DNA from 2 places in the Streptomyces sp. NPDC001890 genome. Region 2 is predicted to be linked to the other one. Evidence: riboswitches for the same ligand, from Rfam matches in the RefSeq annotation. Region 2 holds a riboswitch; the other holds the start of a gene.
The links. Region 2 has a riboswitch for cobalamin ahead of ACFYY1_RS23120 (ABC transporter substrate-binding protein). Riboswitches for the same ligand answer to the same signal wherever they lie in the genome.
Positions count from the first base shown of each region.

Region 1 (3,154 bases), on a different contig from region 2:
GACTCTGTGTCAGAACTGATACCAGTTCCAGTTCCAGGAGTCCACGTCCGCGACAGCACCCCGAACCAGATGGTCGACCGGGGCTACTACTGGAACAAGTTCTCGTTACAGTGGGCGCGACGCACCCACATGCGGGCGCGACGGAGCGCAGCCGCACGTCGTCGAGAGAGATGGGGACCTCATGGCGCAGGTGACCGACCACGGCGGGGGCGTGCACAGCATCAAGGTGCCCATCCCGGACAATCCGCTCGGCCACACCCTCGTACACGTCCTGGACACCGATCGGGGACCGGTTCTGATCGACACCGGCTGGGACGATCCCGAGGCCTGGGACACGCTCGTCGCCGGACTCGCCGCCGTCGGTACGGAGATGGCCGACATCCACGGGGTGGTCATCACCCACCACCACCCCGACCACCACGGGCTCTCCGGGCAGGTGCGCGAGGCCTCCGGGGCCTGGATCGCCATGCACGCGGCGGACACCGCGATCGTGCGCCGCACCCGGGAGAACGAACCCGGCAGGTGGCTGACATATCTCGCGGCCAAGCTCACCGCGGTCGGTGCGCCCGAGGAGCATCTCGCGCCGTTGCGGGCCGCCGCGGCCGGCGGGGGCCGGATGCGGACGCTGCCGGGGCTGCGGGCCGCGCTCCCGGACCGCGAGATCGTCCCCGGTGAGCTGCTCGATCTGGCGGGGCGCAGGCTGCGGGCGATCTGGACGCCGGGGCACACGCCGGGGCATGTGTGCCTGCACCTGGAAGAGGATCACCCGGGCAATCTGCCGGGCCGGGGGCGGCTCTTCTCGGGGGACCACCTGCTGCCGGGAATCAGTCCGCACATCGGGCTGTACGAGGACCCGGACGACGCCACGGCCACCGACCCCCTCGGCGACTACCTCGACTCGCTGGAACGGATCGGCAGGCTCGGTGCCGCCGAGGTGCTGCCCGCCCACCAGTACGCCTTCACCAATGCGGCGGGGCGGGTACGGGAGCTCCTCGGGCATCACGAGGAGCGGCTGACCGGGCTGCTCGGGCTGCTGGCGCAGCCGCTGACGCCGTGGGAGCTGGCCGAGCGGATGGAGTGGAACCGGCCCTGGGAGCAGATCCCGCACGGCTCCCGGAACATCGCCGTCTCGGAGGCGGAGGCGCATCTGCGGCGACTGGTGAAGCTCGGGCGCGCGGAGGCGGTGCCGGGGACCGGTCCGGTGGCGTACATCGCGGTGTGAGGAGGGGCGGGGTGCGGCGGTGAGGGGTGGGGTGCGTTGCGGTGTGATGGCCGCGTGCCTCGCGTGCCTCGCGTGCCTCGCGTGCCTCGCGTGCCTCGCGGTGCGAGCGCGGCCCGCGGTGCGGAGCGGAGCGGCGTGACGTACGTCTCGGTGTGATCAGGGGCGCTCCTCCCGGCCCGGACCCCGACCGGACCCGCCCGGTACAGTGTGCGGGTCGTCATCATGCCCGTTCAGGGGGAAGCCGGTGCGAATCCGGCACTGACCACGCAGCCGTGAACCGTCTTCGCAGGCGGTGAGTCGGAATGCCCTGTCCGCGGTCGTGACCGGCTCGGACCACCGGATCCCCCGGTGGTCGGCACCGTCGAGGTATACGGAGCCGGAGCCTGGTGCCTGAGCGTGCCTGTGCCCGGTTCACCCCGCAGGAGAGGCCCCGCCCGCCATGACCGTACGTCGCAGCGCAGCAACGCTCGCCGCCACCGCCGCCGTGCTCTGCGCGGCCGCTGCGCCGGTCGCGGTGGCAGCGCCGTCCCCGTCGCCCTCGCCGTCCGTCGCGCTGCCCTCGGGGCTGTACGGCACGGCGGACCCCACCTACGACGGCGTGTGGCGGCAGTCGATGGCCTTCCTCGCCCAGCGGCTCGAAGGGGTCACCCCGGCCACGAAGTCGGTGGACTGGCTGATCTCCCAGCAGTGCGCCGACGGCTCCTACGCCGCGTTCCGGCCCGACGTCTCCAAGCCGTGCGACGCGAAGACCGTGCGGGACACCAACGCCACCGCGGCCGCCGCCCAGGCGCTGGTCGAGGTGGGCGGGCACCGCGAGACCGTGAACAACTCGGTCCGCTGGCTGAAGTCCGTGCAGAACGAGGACGGCGGCTGGGGCTACACCGCGGGCGCGCCCAGCGACGCCAACTCCACCTCCCTGGTGATCGGCGCCCTCGCCCGGCAGGGGCAGCGGCTCGCGGACATCACGACCCCCGGCGGCAAGACCCCCTACGATCCGCTGCTCGCGCTCGCGATCCCGTGCGGCGGGAAGGACGGCGGCGCCTTCGCGTACCAGGCCGACAAGAAGGGCGGGCTCACCGCCAACGCGGACGCCACCGCGGCCGCCGTGCTCGGCACGATGGGCAAGGCGATGGCGGTCGGCAACAACGCCGCGGGCAAGGCACCGACCTGCCGGACCGGTTCCCCCCTCACGCCCGAGCAGGCCGCCCAGAACGGCGCCCACTACCTCACCGGTGCCCTCGCCGGCAGCGGCCACCTGAACCAGGCGCCGATGCCCGGTGCCACCGACACCACCCCGCAGCCCGACTTCGGCAACACCGCGGACGCGGTCGTCGCGCTCTCCGCGGCCGGCCACCAGGACAAGGCCGCCGGGGCCATCGCCTGGCTGAAGAAGAACTCCGCGGACTGGGCCGCCCAGAGCGGACCCGCCGCCTACGCCCAGCTGATCCTGGCCGCCCACGCGACCGGCGACAACGCCCGGGACTTCGGCGGCGTCGACCTGGTCGCCCGGCTGAACGCGGCCGGCCCCGAGCCCGCCGCCGTGGTGACGCCCGACCCGTCCGCCGACACCGGGTACGAGCCCACGGAGAAGGACCAGGTCCACAGCGGCGACGACGTGATCGGGGGCGTGTGGTGGTACATCGGTATCGGCCTCGTCCTCGCCGCGATCGCGTTCTTCCTGATCAGCGGTCGCCGGAAGAACAGGCAGCCGTGAGGCGCGCGGGACGGGCCGCCGCGCTGCTGGTGGCCCTGGGCGCCGTCCTGGCCGTGCTCGGCGCGGGACCGGCCCAGGCGGCCGGCTACCGGTACTGGTCGTTCTGGGAGAGCTCCGGCTCCGACTGGACGTACGCCACCCAGGGCCCGTCCCTGGTCCGGCCGGACGACGGGGCGGTGCAGGGCTTCCGGTTCTCGGTCAGCGAGGACTCCCAGGAC
Region 1 is NZ_JBIATE010000001.1:694,024-697,177, reverse strand. Features, by position in the region: gene ACFYY1_RS03025 (MBL fold metallo-hydrolase) at 182-1,222, shown strand; cobalamin riboswitch at 1,417-1,552, shown strand; gene ACFYY1_RS03020 (prenyltransferase/squalene oxidase repeat-containing protein) at 1,662-2,936, shown strand; gene ACFYY1_RS03015 (SCO2322 family protein) at 2,933-3,154, shown strand, end outside.
Region 1: another riboswitch for cobalamin. It lies ahead of ACFYY1_RS03020 (prenyltransferase/squalene oxidase repeat-containing protein); the one in region 2 lies ahead of ACFYY1_RS23120 (ABC transporter substrate-binding protein).

Region 2 (3,154 bases):
GCAACGACACGGAGTCCACCTGGCGGGGTGTGTGCGCGGGAGCGTCACCGGCCCGTACCGTCGCCCAACTCGAAGGCTGCGCCATCGACTTCGCCTGCATGGTCGACGGCATCGACCTGGACGCCGCGATCGGTGGCAGGGCGTCCTTCCGCATGGGGAAGTACGTGAAACTCGCCGTGCTCGCCGCCCGGGAGGCGGTCGCCGACGCCGGGCTCGACCCGGCCCGGTGGGAGGGCAGCCGCGTCGCGGTGGTCGTCGGCACCAGCAGCGGCGGTTCCGCCTCGCTGACCGAGCAGGCCGTCGTGCTCGACCGGCTCGGCGCCGGGGCCACCTCGCCGTCGGGCATCCTGCTCACCATCCCGAACATGCCCGCCGCCGAGATCGCGATCCAGTTGCGGGCCACCGGCCCCAGCATGGCGCCGTGCACCGCCTGCTCGTCCGGCGCCACCGCGCTGTCCGTCGCCCGCGACCTGCTGGTCACCGGGCAGTGCGACATCGCGATCGCCGGAGCCACCGAGTCGATCGTCTACCCGGCGGCCATGGCCGCGTTCGCCAGGTCCGGGGCCGGGGCCCGGCGGGACGGCGACCCGGCCGGACTGTGCCGGCCCTTCGCGGCCGACCGGGCCGGCCTGGTCATGGGCGAGGGCGCGGCCGTCATGGTGCTGGAGCGGACGGACGACGCGCGGGCCCGGGACGCGGCCCCTCGGGCGCTGCTCGCCGGCACCGGCGCCACCACCGACGCCCACCACCCCATCAGCCCGCGCCCCTCCGGCAAGGTCGCCCAGGCAGCGGTGGAGGCCGCGCTGCGCGACGCGGGCTGGGCGGCCGAGGACGTCGAGCACGTCAACGCGCACGGCACGGCGACCCCGGTCAACGACGCCGTCGAGGCCGCCCTCATCGCCCGGGTCTACCCGCACCGGCCGCCCGTCACCGCACCCAAGGGCGTACTGGGGCACTGCATGGGGGCGGCCGGAGCGATCGAGGCCGGGCTGACCGTCCTCACGCTCCAGCGCGGAGTGGTCCCTCCGATCGCCAACCTGGATGCCCCGGCGCCCGAGTTCGACATCGACTGCGTCACCAAGCAACCTCTGCGGCGGCCCATCAGGCGCGCCGTCAGCCATTCCTTCGGATTCGGCGGCCACAACGCGGTCCTCGCCCTTCAGCGTCCCTGAGGGCCGTTCCGCAGGCAGCAGGCAGGTGGTGCGACGGGAAAACGGCCCGGCGTACCACCGGCCACCACCGCCCGTGAGCCGCACAACCGCCCGAGAACCGCACGGAGGCACGTGATAGCTTGCCGGGGCCAGTCAAACTCCACGTAGGGGTCAGGGAATCCGGTGTGAATCCGGAACTGACGCGCAGCGGTGAGGGGGACGGGCGGGGCCACGGCCACTGGGACCACCCTCGGGTGCCCGGGAAGGCGCCCCGTCCGAAAGAACCCGAGTCCGAAGACCTGCTGGCATCCTCGGTCCGGTTCCGGACCGGGGGACTCAGTACAACGGGCTCCGCGCATGGGCCCAGAGACGCAGAGGGACTCCGTGACGTCCATAGCCAGCCCCGTCCGCACCGTCGCCCTGTTCTCGGCGGGACTCGTCCTGCTGACCGCCTGTGGAGGCGGAGCCGGTCGGTCCGGCGCGAAACCGGGCCCCGCGGACGGATATCCGGTGACGCTGAAGAACTGTGGACGCACCGTCACCGTCGAGGCCGCGCCGCGCCGCGCCGTCCCGGTGGACCAGGGATCGACCGAGATCCTGCTCTCCCTCGGTCTCGCCGACCGGATGGCCGCCACCGCCACCTGGACCGACCCGGTGATGAAGGGCCTGGAGAAGGCCAACGCCCAGGTGCCCAGGATCTCGGACAACCGGCCGTCCTCGGAGAAGGTCCTCGACCAGGAACCCGACTTCGTCAGCGCCTCGTTCGCGTCGACCCTCGCCAAGGGCGGCGTCGCCCCCCGTGAACAGTTCGAATCGCTCGGCGTCCCCACCTATGTCTCGCCCGCCGACTGCACCGGCAAGGACAACAGCGGCGGCGGCGACGGAGCCCGTACCGCGCCGCTCACCATGGAGAGCGTCTACGGCGAAGTGCACGACCTGGCCCGGGTGTTCGGCGTACCGGAGCGCGGCGACGCGCTCGTGGCGCGGCTGCGGGACCGGGTGAAGAAGGCGACCGAGGGCATCGACGCCTCCGGCGCCACCCTCCTGTACTGGTTCTCCGACTCCAAGGCCCCGTACCTGGCCGGCTGCTGCGGAGCACCCGGAGTCATCACCGAAGCGCTCGGAGCGAAGAACGTCTTCGACGACACCCACGAGGAATGGCCCCAGATCAACTGGGAGACCGTCGCCGACCGCAACCCCGACGTCCTGGTCATCGGCGACCTGACCCGCAGGGCCCAGACCGCCGAGAGCGCCGCGAAGAAGATCGAGTTCCTGGAGTCCGACCCCGTCACCAAGAACATGGACGCGGTCAGGCACAAGCGGTACGTCCTGCTGAGCGGCCAGGCCATGAACCCGTCCATCCGGACGGTCGAGGGCGTCGAACACGTCGCCGCCGGGCTGCGCCGGTTCGGGCTCGCGGGATGACGCGGACCGGACCCGGCACGGCGGTGGCCGTGCCGACGGCCCCCACCGCGTCGGCGCGCACCACGACGGGCGTACGGCGGCTGCGCGGCGGGGCCCTGTGGGCCGGCGGCATCGCGCTGCTCTTGGGCTCCGTCGCGGTCGCCGTCACCATCGGCCCCGCCCGCGTCTCGGTGGCCGACGTCTGGTCCGCGGTCGCCGCGCACCTCGGCTGGGGGCGGTCACAGCTCTCCCCGATCCGGGACGGCATCATCTGGAACCTGCGCATGCCGCGCACCCTGCTGGCCGCGGTGTGCGGCGCCGGGCTCGCGGTCTGCGGCACCGTCATGCAGTCGCTGCTCCGCAACCCGCTCGCCGACCCGTTCGTCCTCGGGGTCTCCTCCGGCGCGTCCACCGGGGCGGTCGTGGTCGTCGTCCTCGGTGTCGGCGGGGGAGCGGTGTCGATCTCGACCGGTGCGTTCGTCGGGGCGCTCGGCTCGTTCGCCCTCGTGCTGCTGCTCAGCCACACCCTGGGCGGCACGACCGACCGGGTGGTGCTCTCCGGTGTCGCGGCCATGCAGCTGTTCTCCGCGCTCACCTCC
Region 2 is NZ_JBIATE010000009.1:150,580-153,733, reverse strand. Features, by position in the region: gene ACFYY1_RS23125 (beta-ketoacyl-[acyl-carrier-protein] synthase family protein) at 1-1,172, shown strand, start outside; cobalamin riboswitch at 1,285-1,473, shown strand; gene ACFYY1_RS23120 (ABC transporter substrate-binding protein) at 1,536-2,576, shown strand; gene ACFYY1_RS23115 (FecCD family ABC transporter permease) at 2,573-3,154, shown strand, end outside.